Regions from separate parts of the Desulfovibrio sp. Huiquan2017 genome, predicted to be linked through region 2. Evidence: predicted binding sites of a transcription regulator. Region 2 holds the regulator's gene; each other region holds the start of a gene.
The links. Region 2 encodes sigma-54, which starts transcription at its own class of promoters, with help from an activator protein. Its sites were predicted from a motif close to CTGGCACGGNNNNTGCTT; they were not measured.
Positions count from the first base shown of each region.

Region 1: the regulator sigma-54 is predicted to act here: its motif matches at 2,450-2,467, upstream of J0909_RS16745 (TadE/TadG family type IV pilus assembly protein).
Region 3: the regulator sigma-54 is predicted to act here: its motif matches at 1,124-1,141, upstream of J0909_RS10580 (flagellar hook protein FlgE).

Region 1 is NZ_JAFMPN010000021.1:51,865-59,429, forward strand. It holds gene J0909_RS16730 (tetratricopeptide repeat protein) at 1-142, opposite strand, end outside; gene J0909_RS16735 (TadE family protein) at 292-759, opposite strand; gene J0909_RS16740 (pilus assembly protein TadG-related protein) at 774-2,102, opposite strand; gene J0909_RS16745 (TadE/TadG family type IV pilus assembly protein) at 2,005-2,394, opposite strand; gene J0909_RS16750 (sigma-54-dependent transcriptional regulator) at 2,657-4,042, shown strand; gene J0909_RS16755 (Flp family type IVb pilin) at 4,499-4,696, shown strand; gene J0909_RS16760 (A24 family peptidase) at 4,843-5,391, shown strand; gene cpaB (Flp pilus assembly protein CpaB) at 5,404-6,219, shown strand; gene J0909_RS16770 (type II and III secretion system protein family protein) at 6,229-7,565, shown strand, end outside.
Region 2 is NZ_JAFMPN010000014.1:4,494-12,058, forward strand. It holds gene kdsA (3-deoxy-8-phosphooctulonate synthase) at 1-75, shown strand, start outside; gene J0909_RS12845 (KdsC family phosphatase) at 68-592, shown strand; gene lptC (LPS export ABC transporter periplasmic protein LptC) at 593-1,210, shown strand; gene J0909_RS12855 (LptA/OstA family protein) at 1,236-2,057, shown strand; gene lptB (LPS export ABC transporter ATP-binding protein) at 2,058-2,783, shown strand; gene rpoN (RNA polymerase factor sigma-54) at 3,023-4,432, shown strand; gene hpf (ribosome hibernation-promoting factor, HPF/YfiA family) at 4,466-5,008, shown strand; gene J0909_RS12875 (PTS sugar transporter subunit IIA) at 5,011-5,460, shown strand; gene rapZ (RNase adapter RapZ) at 5,478-6,359, shown strand; gene J0909_RS12885 (PTS sugar transporter subunit IIA) at 6,362-6,799, shown strand; gene J0909_RS12890 (PTS sugar transporter subunit IIB) at 6,810-7,274, shown strand; gene J0909_RS12895 (PTS sugar transporter subunit IIC) at 7,301-7,565, shown strand, end outside.
Region 3 is NZ_JAFMPN010000011.1:7,322-14,886, reverse strand. It holds gene J0909_RS10590 (Hpt domain-containing protein) at 1-236, shown strand, start outside; gene J0909_RS10585 (OmpH/Skp family outer membrane protein) at 310-921, opposite strand; gene J0909_RS10580 (flagellar hook protein FlgE) at 1,235-2,845, shown strand; gene J0909_RS10575 (tetratricopeptide repeat protein) at 2,972-4,321, shown strand; gene J0909_RS10570 (carbohydrate kinase family protein) at 4,324-5,202, shown strand; gene J0909_RS10565 (lytic transglycosylase domain-containing protein) at 5,280-6,308, opposite strand; gene J0909_RS10560 (PhoH family protein) at 6,463-7,565, opposite strand, start outside.

The DNA of each region.
Region 1 (7,565 bases), on a different contig from region 2:
CGAATTGCTCCGGGGAGAGTTGGCGGGCATACCAGTAGGTGATGTTGTCGTGCCTGACCGATGTACCGCCGGTGCCCACATCTGCTTCGAGCTGCAATGAATATACACCCAGAATAGCCGGATAGTCGTCCACGACCCCCACTCCCCATTTTTGGTCAATCCATGTAACGTGCAAACAATTCTTAAATTAGTGCAGGTCTCGGCATAGATCAATAGTTATTATGCGGCGGCCTATAGGGGGATGAAGAGAAAGGCCCTTGGAAGGGCCTTTCCCGGGCCGTGCGGATGGGGTCAGTCGCACGGCTTCCAAGGTTCGTTGACCTTGCGGTCGAAGCCCCGGAGCGGGATGGTGTCGGGCAGCAGGGGGCTGACCAGCGGGGTGAAGGGCTCGTAATTGTAGACCACGGCCACTTCGGCCAATTGGCAGGGAGCGCCGGGATCGTTGTCGATGCCGTCCCCGGAAGCCCGCACGTCAGGCCAGGAGCGGACGGTGATCGCAATGTTGGATTGTTTCAGGGTGGTCAGCCCGGCCTCGGTGGCCTGGATGATATCTTGGAGACGGGTGCCCGCGTCCGCGCCCCGGCCGGTGGCCGCGAAGCGCGCGCCGATCTGGGCGGCCTTCTGCACGGTGGCCCAGGCATAGACGGCATTGCCGCTTTCGATCACGGCCATGATCAGCATGAACATGACGGGCAGGATAAGGGCCGTTTCCACGGCGGCCAGTCCGGCGCGGCGTCCATTATTGCGATCTTTCTGCATGGCTCGAACCTCCCTTAGAGCAGTCGCCAGCCGAGCTGCTTGCCGATTTTCTTGAAAATGTCGGGAATGTCGTAGACGGACGGGGCGTCGAAGTAATGGTCGTCGGTCCCCTCCTTGCTTGAGGCTATTTTCTTCATGAGGTTGATGTCGGTATTGTCCGAGGAGCCGAATCGGATGGAGAATATCTCGATACCTGCGTCCTTGGCCGCCTGGGCCTCGGCGAGCATGTCCGCGTTGAGCACGCCGCCGTCGTTGCAATGGGCGGTGTCCACGCCCATGCCGTAGTAGGCGTTGGTCCAGTAATTGTTGGGCCTGTAGCTGGCGCGATAGGCCCCGCCGCACTCGCCGTCTTCGGTGTCGCCGTCGGTCAGCACGATCATGATCTTGCGGAAGTCGTCCTTGCTTCCGCCCTGGGTGAAGGGTGCTTCGGGGGTGAGGATGTTCCTCCCCCACTTGATGCCTTCGGAGATGATCGTTCCCGAGGCCGCGCCCGTGGCGGTCTGGGAGTCGATGGCCGCGATGATCTGGTGTTTGTCGCGGCTGAGGGCCAATACGGTCGGAATGCTGGAGCAGGTGTCCAGGGTTATGGAGCGCCGGTAGTAGTAGGGCAGGGCGTAGTATGCGTCCATGAAGTCCTCGTGGATGCCCTGGTTCAGCGAGCCGTCCGCGTTGACGCAGCCCTTGGCGTAGCCGTCCACGGCCTCGCCCAGACGGATCTTGCCGCGGAAGGGAACCAATCCGACCTTGGTGTCGGGAGTGGTCCCGTCGGGGATGAGCAGGTCGGTCAGTTCGCTGGAGGCCTGCTTGACCATGTCGATGGGTGTCCCCCTCATGGAACCGGAGTTGTCGATGACGAAGACCACTTCAAGTTTGTTGAAGCCCGCCATGGCGCTGGCCTCCACGGTCTTTCCCGCCATGCCCAGGACTTCCATGAGGAGCATTCCGACCTCTGCCTGGGCCGTGACCTTGACGCTGCGGATTTCGGTGCCTGCGGTGATGGACGTGACCTTGGCCTCTTCCATGTTGGCGGCAACCATGTCCCGCACGGCCTGGCGGACGACGCCTTTGGACAGGTCCGGGTCGTAGGGCAGCTCCAGGCTGCCGGCCAGAGCGCCCGCGTCCACGGCGGCCTGGAGCCTGGTGTGGGTCAGGTACATGTTGCCCATGTCCACGGCGATGCCCGCCACCCCGAGAAGGACGGGCAGCAACAGGGCCATGAGGGCGCTGGCGGAGGCCCGGCGGGGCCTAGGGGAGCGGCATGGTTGTCTGCGCGACGAGCGTGAGGGGTTCGTCCTTGCCGAACAGGGCATTGCCGCTCTGCGAGCCGAAGATGTCATAAACATAGGAAACCTCTACTGTGACGGTGTTGTCGAGGGTGTCGGTGGTCACGTTGGTGGACAGCTTGTCCGGGTCGAGATCGGCGACCACGGCGGCGACCAGGGCCGCCACGTCGGCGGAGTCGCCCGCCGTGACCACGTGCCGGGCACCCTCGCGGCTGGCTTCCACTAAAGCGGAATAGGTGTGCATGGCGTTTCCGCCCTGCATCAGGAGCAGGATCAGGAGCGCCAGCACGGGAAGCAGCAGGGCGAATTCCACGGCGGCCATCCCCCGGCGTCCTTTTTCTATCTTTCTCATTCCCGTTCTCCTTGCATTCCGGAATTGGCCCGGCGGAAGGCCGGGTATTGGGTAACAGCATTGTGCGTGCCAAGGCGTAATGCCTGTCGGTAAATGGCCCGGCAACAAACCGTTTCGAATGGATAAATTTTTTTGTGACTCGTTTTGCGGATCGTGCGTAATGAACCTCGGATTCGTTGGTTATCTATTTTTTGTGGATAATAAACCCCGATTCCTGTAGGGTAACTCCGACGCGGGAAGAACATCAGCCGGGAGCAGACCTGTGGCCGAGAAAATACTTGTGGTTGACGACGACCGCGCCTTCCAGGGCATGCTGGTCGAAGCCTTGGCCGAGAAGGGCTACGCGGTGAAGACCGCGGCGACCGCCGAGGAGGGTATCCGGAAGGCCGGGGCCTCGTCCTTCGATCTTATCCTGCACGACATCCAACTGCCCGGCATGTCCGGACTTGAAGCCCTGAAGCATCTGGCCGAGGTGGCCCCCGGCGTGGACGTCATCGTCATGACCGGCTACGGCTCCAAGGAGTCCGGGGTCACGGCCATGCAGCAGGGGGCCTACGACTATTTCGAGAAACCCTTTTCCCTGCGCGAGATGGAGGTGGTGGTCCGGCGCGCCCTGGAAAAGCGCCGCCTCCAGGTGGAACTGGCCGAACTCAAGCGGCGCGGCGGGTCCAGCCCGTTGCACGACATCATCGGTCACAGCGCGCCCATGATGGAGGTCAAGGAGCGCATCGCCCGGGTGGCCGAACTCAACGCCGACGTGCTCATCATGGGCGAGACCGGCACCGGCAAGGAACTGGTGGCCGACACCATCCACGCACTGAGCGCGCGGGCCAAGGGACCGTTCGTCAAGATCAACTGCGCGGCCATCCCGGAAAATCTCATCGAATCCGAGCTGTTCGGCCACGAAAAGGGGGCCTTCACCGGAGCCACGTCCATGAAGCAGGGCAAGTTCGAGCTGGCCAAGGGCGGCTCCCTCATGCTCGACGAGATCGGCGACATGCCCCTGCACCTGCAACCCCGGCTGTTGCGCGCCGTGGAGCAGAAGCAGGCAGAGCGCGTGGGCGGATCCAAGTCCATCCTGTACGACGTGCGCATCATCGCGGCCACCAACCAGGAGTTGGAGGAACGGGTCCGCGAGGGAGCTTTCCGCAGCGACCTATACTATAGACTCAACGTGGCCACCCTGGTCCTGCCGCCCCTGCGCGAGCGCAAGTCCGACCTGCCGCAACTGGCCGAATTCTTTCTGGAACGGGCCAACCGGCGGCTGGGCACGGACATCGCCGGTGTTTCGCCCGCAGCCATGGAGATCTTCTTCAACTACGACTGGCCGGGCAACGTGCGCCAGTTCGCCAACGCCGTGGAGCGCGCGGCCATCTTCTGTACCTCCAGCCGGATCACCCCGGCCGAGGTGGATCAGGCCTTTTCCAACACCCGCCCCGCGTCGGACGGCGGGAGGGATGCGCCTGCAGGCGATGGGCTGCCCCTGAAACAGGCCCTCACCGAATACGAGAAGACCTTGATCGAGAATGCCCTTCGAGCTTGCGGCGGCGTCCAGACCGAGGCCGCCACCGCCCTGGGCGTGTCGGCCAAGAACCTCTGGAACAAGCTTAGGAAACACGGCATCAACCCGGCCTTGTTCAAGAAATAACAGCATAACCGCTGCTTCCCGCCTCCTCCCCACGCCGGGGAGGCTTCCACGTTTCGTGGGCTTTCGGCCCGCCGATACCCCGTCCTCCAGGGGGTTTTTCGTCTTTTGGATGTTGGAAAGAGCATCCTCAAGCGATGTACATTTGTGCGTCTACAAAAAATAGATTTCATAACACATTGAATTTATAAAATAAATAAACTCAGGCGCACGGATGGTTTTGCTGAGCGCATCTAAAAAAAATGGATTCTTGGGCCTCGGAAAGGGGGCCGGGCCGGTGGAGATTCGGGGCGTTTTGGATGTCGAAAAATTTTATCTCTTGGTATGTCGGCATGTTATATATCAATTTTTTCGATCAGCTTTCGCCGTGGCACGCGGGTTGCTCAATGGTGGGCGTGGCTGGTGCTGAAAGGCACAAAACAAATTTGGAAGATTCGAATTTAACCCAAGGAGACCGTAATGAACAAGCTGATGAACCTTATCCGTGACGAAGAAGGCGCAACCGCCATCGAGTACGGCCTGATTGCCGCTCTGATCGCCGCCGGTATCGTGACCGCGACCACCGCTCTCGGCGACGAGGTCGAGAAGACCTTCAACTTTATCGCCACCAAGATGGCCGGCGCCGCTGTGGACGCCCCCACCGATGATACTCTCTAAGTCATAGGAGAAACAACGCTAACCGTTCAACGGAAGCAGCCAGAGCAGCCGAACCGGGGCTTTCGGGATGGTCCCGTCAGCCCCGGTTTTGTCTCCGGGGGAAAGCGGAGGCAACAAAGTCGGCTCAAAGGGAATTGGGTGGAACTATGGAAATTCTCGTCTCTATCGCACTCGCTGCGGCGCTGGTCATCGGCTCCGTCACCGATATCCGCAGCCAGCGGATCTACAATTGGCTGACCTTCCCGCTCATTTTTGCGGGATTCGCCATCCACACCGCGTTCGGCGGCTTCGCCGGACTGAAGTTCGCCGCCGCCGGTTTCGCCCTCGGATTCGGGGCCATGGCCGTTCCCTATTTTCTCGGGGTCATGGGGGCGGGCGACGTCAAGCTCATGGCTGGCGTCGGCGCATGCCTCGGCGTGGAGGCGACCTTTCTCGCTTTCCTGTTCACCAGCATCGCCGGAGGCGTCTACTGCCTCGTGGTCCTCGCCCGCGATCGTTCCCTCTTGACGGCCGTCCTGCGCAACGTCCGCGACACCCTGTTGGTCCTCGTGGCCACCCGGAAGATGAATTTCGCCCCTTCCGCGCCCGGCGTGGCCTTGCCCCGGCTCTGCTACGGCGTGGCCATCGCCGTGGGCACGGTCGCCGCCATGGCCGTCTTCGTGTGGAAGACCGGCTCCATTTATGCCGGATACTAGGGAGAGCACGCAATGAGCAAGTCCAGCAAGGCATTGATCCAGATAGGTCTGGCCCTGGTCCTGGCCGTGGTGGCCGGAGCGGTTATTTTCCGCTGGACCAGCAACATGCGGCAGGCCGCCCCGGCGGTGAGCGCCCAGGCCCGGACCGTGTCCGTGGTCGTGACCAGGACCCCGGCCAAGCGCGGCATGAAGTTGACCGACAAAATGCTCGAAGTGCGCGGGTTCACCGCCGACTCCCGCCCCGAGGGCTCGTTTTCCAAGGTGGAGGAACTGGCCGGTCGCGTGCTCAGCCAGGACGTCGGGGCCAACGAGGCCGTTACGGCCATGAAGCTGGCCGACGCCTCGGTTCTCGGCGGGGGCGTTTCGGCCATGATCGAGCCCGGCAAGCGGGCCATGGCCGTCAAGGGCAACATGGTCATGGGGCTGTCCGGTTTCGTCCGGCCCGGCGACAAGGTGGACGTGATCGTGGCCATGATCGTGGGCCAGGAAGAGAAGCCGGTGACCAAGCTGGTCCTGGAGCACGTCAAGGTCCTGGCCACCGGCACGCAGTTGCAGCCGCCGACCGAGGACGGCGTGCCCGCCTCGGTGGACGTCTACACCCTCGAACTCTCCCCGGCCGAGTCCGAACGTCTGGCCCTGGCCGCCTCCCGGGGAACCCTCCATTTCGCCCTGCGCAACGAGCAGGACGAGGCGGGGGTCCTGACCACCGGGTCGGATATCCCCAAGACCCTGGCCGCGCTCCGGCCCAAGGTTTCGGCCGCAAGACGGCCGCAGGCCACCCGGATCGAGGTCATCAGCGGGACCTCCCGTTCCTCGGTGAAGTTCTAGGAGGCCGTCATGATGCGTACCTTCGTCATACGGATGCTGATCGTTCTGCTGGCTTGCGGCCTCGCCCTTCCGGCGTTCGCCGCCGCCCCGCCGGAGACCCCCGAAGTGATTTCCATCGTGGTCAACAAGTCCACGGTCATCAATTCCGATATCAAGGTGACCCGGATTTCCCTGGCCTCGCAAGACCTGGTGAACATGGTCCTCATCTCGCCCCGGCAGATTTACCTGACCGCCAAGGAGCTGGGCTCCACGTCCCTGACCTTGTGGTCCGGCAGCGAGGTCGCCAAGGTCTACGACCTGGTCGTGACCCCGGACGTGACCCGGCTGAAGCGGTTGATTCACGAGACCATGCCCGGCGAGACCGGCATACGGGTCCTGGCCTCGGGATCGTCCATCACCCTGGCGGGCACCGTGTCCAGCACCGAGCAGCTGAGCCGCGCCCTGGTCCTGGCCAAGGCCGAGGCCAAGGACAATGTGGTCAACCTGTTGAGCGTGGACGGCATCCACCAGGTCCTGCTGGAGGTCCGCGTGGCCGAGATGTCTCGTTCCGTTACCAAGCAGATCGGCTTCAACTTCGCGGCCATCGGTTCCAATTTCTCCATCTTCTCCCTGGTCAACAGCCTGGCTTCCTACAACCCGGAGGACGGCTATCTGGTCGGCGGGGACAAGGTGAACATGATGGGCTCGTATACCTCGGGCTCCTATTCCCTGTACGGCATGCTCAACGCGCTCAAGGCCAACGGCCTGGTCCGCATGCTCGCCGAGCCGAACCTGACCTGCGTGTCCGGCGAATCGGCCGAATTCCTGGTGGGCGGCGAAGTCCCCATCCCCATGCCCGGTTCGCTGGGCACCGTGGGCGTCGATTACAAGCCCTTCGGCATCGGGCTCAAGTTCAAGGCCACGGTCCTGTCGTCCGGTCGTATCAACCTACAGGTCAATCCCGAGGTCTCCGAGCTGGACTATTCCCGGACCCTGCCCGTGAGCGGATACGAGATTCCGACCATTTCCACCCGCCGGGCCAATACCGTGGTCGAGCTGGGGGACGGGCAATCCTTCATGATCGCGGGACTCATCAGCGACACCCTCAGGGAAAATTCCAACAAGCTACCCGGATTGGGAGAGATTCCCATGCTCGGCAATCTGTTCAGTTCCAAGGATTTCGCCTCCAACAAGACCGAACTGGTGGTCCTGGTCACCGCCCACCTGGCCAAGCCGGTGGACATGGCCGCCCAGACCCTGCCCACGGACGGCTTCAAGGAGCCGGACGACACGGAATTCTACCTCTTCGGGCTGCTTGAGGGGCAGGGCGATTCCAAGGGGGGGCGCGTTTCCGGGAATGGCGCAGG
Region 2 (7,565 bases):
AATTCCCTGCCTTTGGCCAAAGTGGAAGAGCTGCTCCGGCGGCTTCTGGCCCTCTGGGAGATCAGCCGTGGCTGATGCGACTGCGCTGGCGCGGAAGATCAAACTGCTGGTGCTCGACGTGGACGGCGTGCTCACCGACGGCGGCCTGTACTATGGCGACGAGGGGCTCCTCGTGAAGCGGTTCAATGTGCAGGACGGGCTCGGCATCAAGGTGGCCCAGGCAATGGGCCTTGAGGTCGGAGTCATCACGGGGCTGAATCAGAAACCGGTGGAGAACCGCGTTCGGGAACTGGGCATCCAGCATTATTACGCAGGGCATCACCGCAAGGTGCCGTTGTTCGAAGAGATGTGCGAAAAGGCGGGGGTCGATCCCCAGGAGGCCGCCTACATGGGCGACGACTGGATCGACCTGGCCGTAATGCGCCGCGCCGGGCTGGCCCTGTGCGTGCCCAACGCGGTGCCCGAGGTGATCGAGGCCGCGGATTGGATATCCGCCCGGCAAGGCGGACACGGCGCGGTCCGTGAAGCTATCGCCTTCATCCTGGAGGCCCGCGGCCTCAAGGAGCAGGCTCTGCAACACTGGGTGGACTAGATGAAAGGGCGCCCGGCTCTGATTCTTCTCGTCATTTTCGCCCTGGGGTTGCTTATCGGCCTGGGGGTGAATTCCCTTTTCTTTTCCGAGCCCATTCTGGAGGAAACCGGTACAGCCGAGCGGCCAAGGGCGTCGCGCGAGGAGATGTTCGCCGACGCCGACGTCTCGGCCGAGGACATCGAACTCGTCCAGGGCAAGCAGGGGGCCATGGCCTGGAAGTTGTTAGCCCGGAGTGCCAAGTACAACCAGGAACTCGGCATCATCGCCATGGATTTCCCCCAACTGACCGCCTTTTTCGGCGAGGATCGCCGGGAGGTCTACGTCCAGGCGGACCGTGGCGAGGTGGATCAGGAAAACGACAATCTGTCGTTGTACGACGGTGTCAGCGGGCGATTCGGCAACTTGGCCCTGGACGCCCAACATCTTGATTATGTGGGCGCAATAGGTAAGGTGTACCTCAAGGGCGGCGTCACTATGCGCCGACCGGACATGATTGTTCAGGCCAAGGCCATGGAACTCGACTTAGCCACGAACCAATTGGTGGCCGCGGGCGGCGTGGAAGCGTTGTTGGCCCCGGAAGGACTGGGAAGGAATCCTTTGCATGAAAACAAGGAATAAGACGTTGCGGAAAACGGTTCGACGTATGGGAATGCTGCTGCTGCTGGCCCTGTTGCTGGTTCCGGTCAGAGCCCTGGCCCAGGACTGGGGCGAAGTGCGCGAGGCCACGGTCAACCTCAACGTGCGCAAGGCGCCCAATCCAGGGGCCGCGCATGTGGTCACCCTGGCCAAGGGCCAGCGGGTGCGCACCGACTTCCCCGAAAACGGCTGGGTGGCCGTCTTCGAGTTGAGCGAAAAGGATCGCGACCCGGCCAAGGCCGTCGGGTACGCCAACGCGAAATTCCTCAAGGCTGTTGAGATGAAGAAGGCCGCGTCCACGCCCACTCCGGCGGCCCCCAAGATCGATTCCGGAGAAGGGCAGGTCACGGGTGCTGTGGCTGAAACACCGCCGCCCGCCCCCATTCCGGTGGGCATGGATCCGAACCGTCTGCCGGTGAAGATCACTTCCGATCGCATGACCTACAATGAAACCGGCAAGGTCATTTCCTTCGTGGGTAACGTGGTCGCTACCCATGGCGAACTGACCCTCTGGGCCGACAGGCTTTCGGCCTTTCTCGCGTCCAGCTCCGACAAGAAATTTTCCGCCGATAGCGTTGACCGCATCGTGGCCGAAGGCAAAGTCCGGGCACGGAAGGGGACCACCGAAGGAACCTGCGGCAAGCTGACCTACTTGGTGGGGCCGCAACTCCTCAAGATGGAGCAGAATCCCAAACTCCAGGATGGCCCCAACTCCTTGACCGGCGAAGTCATCAATTTCCACATCAAAGACGATCGATCCGAGGTCATCGGCGGCGAACAGCGCGTCAAGGCCGTCTTCATGACTCCCGGCAATCTCAAGGTGCAGTAGATGGCGGAAGGTCTGCGCGCAACGAACCTGTCCAAGCGGTACGGACAGAAAGAGGTCGTCCACGGCATCAACATAGAGGTCAACACGCGCGAGGTGGTCGGCCTGCTCGGTCCCAATGGCGCGGGCAAGACGACCACGTTCTACATGCTCGTGGGCATTGTTCAGCCCAACACCGGCGAGGTGTCGCTGAACGGCCAGCCGCTCACGGACAAGCCCCTGCACGAGCGCGCCCGCCTCGGCGTCAGCTATCTGCCCCAGGAAAGCTCCATCTTCAAAAAGCTTACCGTGCGCCAGAATCTCCAGATCATCCTGGAGCAGACCAACCTGACTTCACGGCAGCAGCGGGCCCGGGCCGAGGAACTCATGGAGATGTTCACCATCACCAAGCTGGCGGACCAGGCGGCCATGTTCCTGTCCGGCGGCGAGCGGCGCAGGCTTGAGATCGCCCGGGCGCTCATCCTCGATCCGCAGTTCATTCTTCTGGACGAACCGTTCGCGGGCATCGACCCCATTGCGGTCATCGACATCCAGGAAATAATCTCCGTGCTCAAGTCCATGGAGATCGGCATCCTCATTTCCGACCACAATGTCCGGGAGACCCTGAACATTTGCGATCGTGCCTACCTTGTCTACGAAGGGACGGTCATTCTGGAGGGAGCCCCGTCTGAAATCGTCACATCCAGCCGCGCCCGGCAGATCTATCTGGGCGAAGATTTTCATCTCTGATCTCCTTGCCCTTATCTTTTTTTCGCTTTCCCGATTTACACCGTACCCAAAGGTTGGTACACTTTTTTCATACCATCAATGTGCCCTGTGTATTTACAATAGAAACAGGATGTTATCACTATTGTGTTGCATCCTTAAATTCTCTGTGGCATAGTTGGTTTGAAAAAAATGGTGGGCGGGCGAAAAAAATTTTCGTTATCCAGCAGCCGATAAATACAACTTCAAGCGAGTGACGAATCATGGGATTGGAACTTCGGCAACAGCTCAAGCTCTCTCAGCAACTGGTCATGACGCCCCAGTTGCAGCAGGCCATCAAGCTGCTGCAGTTATCGCGTCTTGAACTACTGGAGACGGTGCAGCAGGAATTGTTGGAGAATCCCTTTCTTGATGAGACCGAAACCGACACCGAGGTCCCAGACAAAGCGGAGGCCCTGACCGAATCCCAGGCCGAGGAGGAGTTGGTCCGCAACGCCGACTGGGAAAACTATCTCGGCGAATTTTCCTCCACCTCCAAGCAGGCCATGTCCCGCGACATGGAAATGCCGGAAGAGGGTATGTCCTTCGAGGCGCGGCTGGCCTCCAAGCCTTCCTTGGAAGGGCATCTCAACTGGCAGATGCGTCTGTCCAGCTTTTCGGAGCAGGAATTGGCCATCGGGGACGTCATCATCGGCAATCTCGATTCAAACGGCTACCTGCAGGCGTCCATGGCGGAGTTGGGTGCCATGGTCCAGGCCTCCGAGGAGGAGATCGAATCCGTCCTGTTGCGCATCCAGCATTTGGACCCTGTGGGCGTGGGTGCCCGCAGCCCGCAGGAATGCCTGCTGGTCCAGATGGAAGTCCTGGGCTACGACGACCCGACTCTGGTCTCCCTGGTGCGCGACCATCTGGAGGATCTGGAAAAGAATCGCTACAAGCCGTTGGCGCGCAAATTCAAAATCTCCATGGACGAGCTCAAGGCATACCTGGACCTGCTCCAGACGCTCGATCCCATGCCCGGCGCCAATTTCTCCAGCACCGAGCCGCATTACGTCAGCCCGGACGTGTTCGTCTACAAGTACGGCGAGGACTTCGTCATCATCCTCAACGAGGACGGCATGCCCCGGTTGCAGATGAATACCTTCTACGTGGATTCCATGAAGGGCGCGGCCGACAAGGAGAAGGAATATTTTCAGGAAAAGATGCGTTCCGCCGCATGGTTGATGAAAAGTCTGTACCAGCGGCAGCGAACCCTGTATAAAGTGGTTGAAAGCATCGTCGGTTTTCAAAGAGCCTTCTTCGAAGAAGGCGTGACAAAGCTCAAACCCTTGATCCTCAAGGAGGTAGCGGAAGATATCGAAATGCACGAATCCACCGTGAGCCGGATCACGACGAACAAGTATGTTTCGACTCCCCACGGCATTTTCGAGCTGAAGTTTTTCTTCAACTCGGCCTTGGATCTGAACGACGGTTCCCAGGTGGGCTCGGAGAGCGTCAAGGCGCTCATCAAGCAAATGATCGCAGACGAAGACACGAAGAAACCGCTCAGTGACGAGCGCATCGGCGAGATCCTCCAGGAAAAACTGGAAGTGAATATCGCCCGGCGTACGGTCGCCAAGTACCGCTCGGCCATGGGCATTCCTTCATCTTCAAAACGCAAGCAGTACTTCTAGAACTGTTTGGCACTCTCAACCAGGAGGCGGCGTATGAACATCAGCTTCACTTTCAAGAACTTCGAGCCTTCCGATCACCTCAAGGGGTATGCGGAAAAGCGTTTTGAAAAGGTAGCAAAATACGTTTCCGATGCGGAGGCAGATCTCCAAGTCAATCTGCTGGTCGATAAGTTCCGCCACAAGGCGGACGTGATCCTGAACTCGGATCGCATTCATATCTCGGCCTATGAAGACTCGGAAGACATGTATTCCACCATTGACATGGTCCTGGACAAGCTGGAAGCCCAGCTCCGCAAGATGCGGGAAAAGATGAAGAACCGCCCCAGACAGGCGCGTCCGAATAAAATGGTGCAGATGAACTACCTGTCCTATGAGGACCTCGCTGCCGGTTCATCCCCCACCATCGTAGGCACCGATGCATACGAGCCCAAGCCCATGTCCGTGGACGAGGCCGCCATGCAGCTCGATGCCCTTGACAATGAATTCCTGGTCTTCCGCAATGCGGAAACCGAAGGCGTTAACGTAATATACAAGAGGAAGAACGGCGATTACGGCCTGATCGACCCTGGTAACTAAGCATGAAACTCAGTGATTACCTGGCGAAGGAGCTGATCCTTCCCGAACTCGCGTCCGAGACCAAATCGGACGTTCTGCAAGAACTCGTCGCCCCCTTGGGCGAACAATATCCAGAGATGGACACGGACCATGCGGTCCGTGTCCTTCTCGATCGTGAACGGCTCGGCTCCACTGGCATTGGGGACGGTATCGCCATTCCCCACGGCAAGCTCGAAGACCTGGAAAAGGTCATCGTGGTCGTGGGCCGCAGCCACAAGGGTGTGGAATTCGAGGCCCTGGACCATAGTCCCTGCACCATCTTTTTTTTGGTGCTGGCCCCGGAGCAGGTAGCGGGCATGCACCTGCGCGTCCTGGCGCAGATCTCCCGTCTTCTCAAGGACGAGGAATTCCGCAAGGCGTTTCTGGCGGCCGAAGACCTTGAGGCCCTCTGGGCCCTGCTCAAGAGCGTATAACCCCGGGACGGACACCGTTGACCGCGACCAATCCTTTTCCCGTGGTGATCGTCACCGGGCTCTCCGGGTCCGGCAAGAGCACCGCCCTCAAGGTCTTTGAAGATCTGGGCTTCTTCTGTATCGACGGACTGCCGTCCGAGATATCGCCCAAGCTGGCCGACCTCATCCTCAAATTCGATACCAAGTATCGCGGCCTGGCGCTGGGCATGGACCTGCGCCAGTTCGAGTTCGTGGACGGATGGGGACAGGCCCTGAAGGGGTTCGCCGAGCTCGGCATAACCCCGCAGGTCCTCTTTCTTGAAGCCAAGATGAGCGAACTGGTCCGGCGTTATGCGACCACCCGCCGGCCGCATCCGCTGGAGAGCCGCAACCTGGGCCTGGAAGCGGCGTTGGAAATGGAAAAAAAGCTGCTGGAGCCGGTCCGTTCCGGCGCGGCCCTGGTCCTGGACACCACGGACTACTCCATCCACGACCTGCGCCGGGTCATTCAGGCGAAGTGGTCATCCCTGGAAACGGTGGGTATGGGCATGCGGGTGCACATCATCACCTTCGGCTTCAAGTACGGCGTGCCGTCCGAGGCGGATCTGGTCTTCGATCTCCGTTTTCTGCCCAATCCTTATTTCGACAAATCCCTGCGGTCCTTGTCCGGCCTGGACAAGGCCGTGTCCACCTACGTCCTGGACAATCCCACGGGGCAAGGGTTCATTCAACGTTTCAAAGATTTTCTGCTTTATATCCTGCCGCTTTACGCTGAAGAAGGACGCTACAGGATCACCCTGGCCTTAGGCTGCACCGGCGGCCGGCATCGGTCGGTTTCCGTGGCCGAGTCGGTGCTGGCAACCCTGAAGGAAAAAGGGTATACGGTTTCGATCGAACATCGACATATGGAACTCGGTTAGACATGGTTGCAAAGACTGACAAAAAAGACGGCGTGATCGGCGTGGTGCTGGTTACCCACGGCAGCTTCGGCGAGACCCTGCTCGGGGCGGCCGAGATGGTTCTGGGCCCCCAGGACAATTGTCTGGCCGTGGGCATCGACGTGAACAAGGGCGTGGACGAAGCCCTGGAAGGCGTGCGCAAGGCGATCCAGTCCGTGGAGCAGGGCAAGGGCGTCCTGGCCCTGACCGATCTGTTCGGCGGTTCGCCCACGACCATGTCCCTTTCCCTGATGAAGTCGGAAAACCTTGAAGTCATCACCGGCGTCAACCTGCCCATGCTCGTGGCCACCCTGCAATCCCGTTCCCTGAAACTCCACGACCTGGCCGAAAAGGCCATGGAAGCAGGGCAGCAAGGGATCAAGGTCGCTGGGGCTATGCTGCGCAAGAAAGCGAAAAAGTAGGGACCGCGCCGTGACGTTTGTTCGTATAGACAACCGCTTGATTCACGGCCAGATCATTGAGACGTGGCTGCCCTATACCGGCGCCAAGACGGTCATCGTGGCCAACGACGAATTGGCTCACGACATCCTCCAGCAGGAAATCATGTCCCTGGCCATCCCCCAGGCGGTGAAGAGTTCCTTCGTTACCGTGGACGAGGTGCCCTCGGCCATTGCCCGACTCGGCTCCAACGTCGGCGACGACGGGGCCATCATTCTTTTTTCCAACTGCGCCGATGCCCGCCGGGCCTTTGATTCCGGCTTCGGCTTCCATGTGCTTAACGTCGGCAACATCCACTACAGCCCGGGCAAGCGACAGATATCCCCAAGCGTGGCCTTGTCCGACGAGGACGAGACCTGCCTGCGTCAGTTGAACCGCCAGGGCGTGGAACTCGATTTCCGCTGCGTGCCCAACGACCCCGTACAGGTGAGGTTCTAGGCCATGCTCATGCAACACTCCCTCGCTTGGTTCGCCCTGGTCGCTTTTTTTTTGCCCTCTTTTCCCAATTCCGTTCGTCGCTGACCATCGGTCTGCTTGAACGGCCCCTGGTGGTCGGCTTCTTCTGGGGCGCAGCCACCGGTGAATACACCACCAGCCTGTATATCGCCATATTCTTCGAACTGTTTTGGCTCGACCTCATCCCGGCCGGTACGTATATTCCACCACAACTCACGGCGGCCACCTTTGCGGCCCTGACCCTGACCACATGGTTCGGCCTCGAGCAGCCGT
Region 3 (7,565 bases), on a different contig from region 2:
CTGAATTGACCGAAGCGCTGAATGCGAAAGATGCGGCCAGGGGGACCAAGCTGGCCCATTCTCTCAAGGGCATGTGCGGCGTGGTTCGCGCGGATGTCCTGGGAAGATTGGCTCTGGATATGGAATATGCCGGTCGGGACGGAAATCTGGACGTCATGCGCGAGAGGCTTGGCGTCTTCATCGGGGATCTGGAGCGGGCCCGGGAGCTCATGATCCGTTTCCGGGACGACGGCTGAAGCGGAACCCGGAAACGGGAAAGGCCTGTCCACTCGTGGACAGGCCTTTTTTTATCGCGGGTCGGATGCGGGGTTATTCCGCAGTCTTGGCCGGAGCCTTGTCCGCCTCGGCGGCCGGGGCGGGCGTTTCAGCCTTGGGAGCCTCGGTCGTGGAAGCCGCCGGAGCCTCGGCCTTGGGAGCTTCAGGCGTGGAAGCTGGAGCCTCGGCCTTGGGCGCTTCAGGCAGGGAGAAGTCCATGGTGACCTTGTTCATGGCGGCCACGATGTCCTTGGTGATGTCCACGGCGTCGTCGGACGCGATGACGGCCTGCTTGCTCAGGATCAGGCTCAAGCCCTTTTCCTTGCGGTAGGTATCCAGGACTTCGTTGAACTTGGCGTCCACCATGCCGACGATACGCTGCTGTTCGGCGGTCATGGTGTTCTGCAGCTCGCCCATGGCCAGCTTGTAGGCGGCCACATTCTCTTCGGTCTGGTCGGCCTGCATGGCCTTGTAGGCGGTCTCGGCCTTGTCCTGCAAGGGCTTGCCCATCTCCTGAAGGTGGGCCATGGCCTCGGTGGCCAGTTTGTTGTCCTTGAAGGCGGCGGCCTCGTCCACGATGCCGATCTTGACCGACGGCTCCTGGTTGCAGGCGCTCAGGCCCAGGGCCAGGACGGCGACGAAGAGCAGGGGAAGAATCCGTTTCATTACTATATCTCCATGGTTTCGTTTGATGTCACTCTGATTGCAAAGCCACGTAAGCGTACGCGTGCGGTCGGTGTCTGGCAAGGGAAAGATCATTTGCTCCGGCCGGGGACGTCTCCAGGAGGCTCGGGGCGCTCCGCCCGTCACCCGGCAGGATGTGCCGGGAGCGACCGGGGTTTCCGTTCGGAGATATAGAGTTTTTTCAATGGCACACCCTTTGCTTTTAACGCTTTCGAGAAGGACTTGGGAATTTCTTGCCGGGAATGGGTATCCCGGCGGTTCCCGCGAATCCGGCCCGCGCCGGATCGGAGGAAGTATGAGTTTCGGAAGCATGTACGTGGGTGCCACAGGCGTCATCGCGCACAGTCAGGGCATGCAGGTCCTGGCCAACAACCTGGCCAACGTCGATACCATCGGCTACAAGCGCTCGGGCATCCTGTTCGGTGACCTCATGAGCAAGCAGGTGGCCACGGGCAGCGCCACGTACGATTCGGGCGCCGCGCGCGTCAGCCAGATGGGCATGGGCGTCGCCGTGTCGACCATCCGGGGCATCTTTACGGACGGGCCCTTGTCGGGGTCCACTGCGGCTACGGACCTGGCCATCTCGGGCGACGGATTCTTTGGGATCAACGACCCCTCGGGGAACGTCCGGGGAGCGTCGCACTACACCCGGGCCGGAAATTTCCGTTTCGACAATCAAGCATATCTAGTCAATGCCGAAGGGTATCGCCTGCAGGGCTTCGCCTACGACCGGGAGACCGGCCAGTGGGCCTCCGGCGTCTCTGACGTCCAATTGCCCTATGAGGACATTGTTGAGGACGGCCAGAACGTCCGTGTGGTTCGCTCCCAGCCGTCCGCCACCTCCTCGGTGGAGGTGATCACCCAACTGGACCACTCGGCGACCAGCCGCATCTCCGACCCCAATAACCCGTTCTTCGCCATGCTCGGGGCGTACGCCGCCAACCAGAGCAACGCCGGTTCGACCTTCGGTGAACCTGGGCCGCAGTATTCCACGCCCATGAAAGTGTTCGACGCGGACGGCAACAGCTATGAGATGACCGTCTATTTCGACCCGGTGGAGACCACGAACCTGTCCAACGCCGTGCCTGGCTATACCTATTGGGAATACCTCATCGCCATGCCCGAGGGGTCGGACGGGTCGGCAGCCTATGGCACCTCGGCGGCCGGACTGGCGGGCATGGGGGTACTGACATTCGACGATCATGGGGCGCTGGTCGATATGTCCGCCTTCACCCCGGGCTCGGCGGGCAGTACCGATCCGTCTGACTGGGTCCCGGCCGAATTCAGCGAGGACGGCCAGCCGCAGTTCAACTACACCTTCGGCAGCAACGGCGCCGCCACGGGCGCGGCTTCGACCATTTCCTACGACTTCGGGATAGATTCCAGCACGGGGATGTGGTCCACGGGCGGAGCGAGCAATGCGGCGGCCGTGGGGACCAACGCGGCCTCGCTCCCCGGGATGGACTCCATCAACCGCGACGCCCGCGTGACCACCAGCAAGAGCCTGCCCTCCGCCACCATGTACGGTCTTCAGGACGGCTACGCCTGGGGCTACCTCAATTCCGTCAGCGTGGACGAGAAGGGCGTTCTCAGCGGACATTTCAGCAACGGCCAGACCGAGGAGATGTATCGGGTGGCCATGTACAAGTTCAACAGCCCGTGGGGGCTCAAGCGTGACGGCGGGACCAACTTCGTGGCCACCGACGCCTCGGGCGAGGCGATGCTCGGCCAGGCCGGGGACCGGGGGCGCGGGACCATCAGCCAGAATTCCCTGGAGGAAAGCAATGTGGACATGGCCAAGGAGTTCGCCACAATGATCGTCACCCAGCGTGGCTACCAGGCCAACACCAAGGTCATCACCACCTCGGACTCCCTCCTGAATACGCTCATCTCGATCAAGCGATAGAACGCCCCCGACCGCCTTTTCGGGCGCTGTCCGGTCGATCCGGGCAGCGCCCTTTTTTGCGCATGGCCTTGAATTTCCCTGGCAAACCGGATAGGCAGATCAGGATTCCCAACCAAGGAGCATGTTGTGACGGACATAGACGACGCCCGCGACGCACAGACCATCCTGGAACTGATCCGAGAGGTGGAGCGGGAGGCCCCCGGCGGAGCCGAGGCCCTGTACATGGCCGCCATGCTGGCCGAGTCCCCCCTGCCCTACGATTTCGCGTTGTCCGTGGACGGCACCCCGCACAATCCGGCCCTGGTCAACCCGGCCGCCGCGTTCTTCGCGGCCACGGCCATTATGGACCCGCTGGTCAACCGGGGGTTGGTGGACGCGGACGCGGACCGGCAGGTCTTCGCCCTGCCCGCCGATGTGCGCGACGCCCTGCGCGCTTCCCTGGACCGCGACCTGGCCGCCGAATGGGCCGGACGGGCCATCTACGCCCTGAACCTTATCCTGCCCGATGCGGACCCGGGAAACTGGGCCCTGACCGAATGGCTCCTTCCCCATGTCCTGGCCTGCCGCGGCCTGGCCGCCGACCTCGACGTGCGCACCGCCGCCGCGAACCGGGTCCTGCACCAGACTGGCTTTTCTCTCTATTTCCGGCAGCGCCATCGGGAAGCCTCGGAGCTTCTGGAAGCGGCCATGGCCGTGGACGTGGCCGTCAAGGGCGACCGGCACCCGGACATTGCCGCCGATCTTGAAGGACTGGCCATGGTCTATTGGGCCGGGCGGGATCTCGCCCGGGCCGAGGCGACCTTCCGGGCCTGCCTGGATTTGCAACACGAGATTTTTACCGAAAACAACCCGGCCACGGCTCCGGTCCTGAACGGACTGGGCATGGTCCGGCAGGCGCGCGGCGACCTGGCCGGGGCCGAGGCCGCCCTGAACGAGTGCCTGTCCGTGCTCCGCGCGGCCGACGAGGATCGCAGCCCGGCTGCCGCCTCCTGCCTGCATAATCTGGCCTTGCTCATGGATGCCTTGGACCGTCCCGAGGACGGTCTGCGCAACGTCCTGGCGAGCCTGGAGCTGACCACCGCCCTGTACGGCGAGCATCACCCGGAGACCGCTTCGGCCCACAATCTGGCCGGGCTGCTTTTCGAGCGGCTGGGCAAGGCCCCCGAGGCCGAGGCTCATTTCCGCAAAAGCCTGTCCATCCGGGAGCGCGCCTATGGCGAGGACCACCCCGAGACCGGCCAGGCGCTGTGCAACCTGGCTCTGTTCCTGGACGGCCGGGGACGGGCCGGGGAGGCCCTGGACTGTTTCGAGCGCGGATTCGCGGCCTATGAAGCCTCCCTTGGTCCGGACCATCCGCAGGCGGAGGAAGCCCTGGACAATCTCATCGCCTTTCTGGAACGGACCGCGTCCTCGGATTCGCCCTTGCGCGGGCGGGCCGTGGAGCGCCTCAAACGCATCGTGGAAAAAGCGGGGTAGTCATGCAGCCGATACTTGCCGTGGGGTTGGGGGAGATTCTTTGGGACGTTTTGCCGCAAACCCGCCTGATGGGCGGAGCGCCCGCCAATTTCGCCTATCACGTCAACGTGTTGGGCGGGGTCGGAGTGCCCGTGTCCCGGGTCGGCGATGACAACCTGGGCCGCGAAGTCCTGTCCCTGCTCGTCTGTCTGGGCCTGAATATCGACGCCGTGACCTTGGACCCGGACCATCCCACGGGCACGGTGGACGTCCGCGTGGATGAACACGGCGTGGCCGCCTACGTCTTCCCGGACGATGTGGCCTGGGATTTCCTGACCCTGGATGACGCGTCCCTGACCCTGGCCTCCAACGCGGACGCCGTCTGTTTCGGCACCCTGGCCCAGCGCGCCGGGATCTCTCGGCATGCCGTCCACCGCTTCCTGGCCGAGGCGACCAAGGCACTCAAGGTCTTCGACATCAACCTGCGTCAGGATTTCTATTCCCCCGAACTCATCGCCGAGTCCCTGGACGCGGCGGACATACTCAAGATCAACGACATGGAACTGGGCGTCATGACCCGGCTGTTCGATCTCCCCCGGGGTGAACGGCCCGCCCTGCGCGCACTCATGGAGCGGCACGGGCTCGACCTCGCGGTCCTTACTCGGGGGGCCGAAGGGAGCCTGCTGCTGTCGCCCGACGCGGTCTCGGACCTGCCCGGCAATCCCGTGGAGGTGGCCGATACCATCGGGGCGGGAGATGCGTTCACCGCCGCCCTGGTCCTCGGTTGTCTCAAGGGGTGGCCGCTGGACCAGATCAACCGGTACGCCGCCCGGGTGGCGGAGTACGTGTGCGGCCAGTCCGGTGGCATGCCCGAGATGCCCCGCGAATTGGTCATCGGATAGCCCGCCTGTATCGGACGGGACGCGAGGAGAAAAGCCGCCCTGGGGGCGGCTTTTTTTTGTGACCATGCGCCGGACGGCTACTGGACCAGCAGTTCCTGGCCCGGATGGATCGTCGCCCGGGTGCTCAACTTGTTCAGCTTGCAGAGGCGGTATAGGGTCATGTCGTGGCTCCTGGCGATTTCCGTCAGGGAATCCCCCCGCTTGACCACGTAGGTCTCGGGCTTGAGGGTCTCGCGGTATTTGGCCATGAGCGGGTGGTAGCGTTCGGCGAACTCCCCGGCCGCGCCTTCGGGCAGGAACAGGACGTGCTGGCCGGGCGGGATGACTTCGCTCAAGATCTGGGGGTTGAGGTCCCGGATGTCCTTGTAGTAGGTGCCCGCCGCCTTGGCCACCAGGGTCAGCGGAGTGGGGTATTTGGCCCGCAGCTTGACCCGGTCGAACCGGCGCGGTTTGTAGTAGTCCCCGGGATGCATGTCGAAGCCGTAGCGCGCCGGGTCGGTCAGTATGAGCTTGGCCGCGATGGCCCGGAGCACGTAGCGCTGGGTCTCCTCGGGCAGATGCAGGTGGTAATAGTCCTGGACCTCCTGCATTTTGATCCGTTTTTCCAGCCCCTGCTCGCCCATGTTGTAGGCCGCGCAGGCCAGGGTCCATGAACTAAACTGGTCGTGCAGGTCCCTGAGGTAGGACGCGGCCGCCCGGGTGGCGAAGTAGAAGTTGCGCCGTTCGTCGATGAAGCGGTCCACGGTCAGCTCGTAGTTGCCCGCCGTGGAAGCGATGAACTGCCAGATGCCGCGTGCCCCCCGGCCGGATCCCGCCTTGGGTCTGAGCGCGGATTCGATGACCGCGACGTACTTGAGGTCGTCGGGCATGCCCGCGCCCCGAAACACGGTTTCGATATGCGGGAAATAGCGGCCCGTGCGCTTGAGCCAGAGGATGACCTGGGCGCGGTCCCAGAGCATGAGCAGGAGTTCCTTTTCCAGCCGCTCACGCACCTCGGGCAGGTGCAGGGGCACGAATTCGCCGCAAAAATACAGCGGCCCCTTGATGCGGATGGCCGATTCCAGCGACGGGAAGGCGGCGGCCCGCATGGGGGCGAGCATCTCCATGTCCGCAGCCTCCGCCCGGCCCGGGCCGAGCGGAGCAGCGAACAGTGCAAAGCAGAAAAGAATCAGTCCCGCCGCGAGGGGGAAAGCGGACCGCCGGCTGGGCATGTATGCTCCCGTCAATGCCGGGCGGGGACAAGCCTCCGCAACCGGCCGATTACAGTTTCGATTTCAGCACGATGTCCGTGATGGGGCCGCGCGAGCGGTCGCCCTTGAGGACCATGTGCGCATAGTTCTTGTACCCCTTGAGCTTGCGGACTGTCCAGTTCAGGCCGTTGTTGGACTCGTTGAGGTACGGATTGTCCACCTGCCGGGTGTCTCCCAGGCAGATACATTTGACCCCTTCGCCCATGCGGGTCAGCAGGGCGCGGGTCTCGCCGCGCGACAAGTTCTGCATCTCGTCCACGATGACCACCGCGTTCTCGATGTTCATGCCGCGCAGGAAGGCCACGGGCTGGACCTCGAACTTCTTGGGGTTGAACTTGAACGAATCGCTCTGCGGGTCGAGCCAGATGCGATTGCAGGGCCGGATGTCGTGCAGCTTGATGAGCAGGTCCTGGATGTACTTGATGTACGGCAGCATCTTCTCCTCGATGTCGCCGGGCAGGTAGCCCATCTTGGCTCCGATCTCCACCACCGGCTTGACCAGGTAGATCTTGCGGTAGGGGTTGTCCTTGCGCTCCAGCATCAGGTACAGCGCGGCGGCCAGGGAGAGGAAGGTCTTGCCGTAGCCCGCCTCGGATTGGATGGAGACCAGGTCGATGCCCTCGCACAACATTAGTTCGAGGGCCAGGTTCTGGTACACGCTGCGTGGCCGCACCCCCCATATTTCATGGGTGTAGCCGATCTCCTTGGGCCCGTCCGGTCCATGGAAGATGGGTGTGCCGTTTTCCCAGTGGAAACTGTTGCGTACCGGCTCCTCGCCGTCTTCCACGAATCCGGTGTAGCGCTGGGACTCGGACCGAAACGGGTCGGAATCGCGGTATTCCTCGCTGGGAATGCCGTAGCACTTGGCCTTGATCTGGAGAATGCGGTCATTGGTGATCAGCGTCGCCTCTTCCGGTCCCACATGCAGGATTTCCTTGAGAATCCTGTCGTCCATGAGCGTGTCCGTCAGGGTCATGGCGAAGTCCGGGGGGAAGATGTTGACGGCGTCGTCTTCGAGGATGGCCCGCACCGCCTGGGAGACGATGTGACCGATACGCGGGTCTTTTTTCAGGCCGTCCAGTTCATCAAGGACGGTGTAGGGGATGTATATCT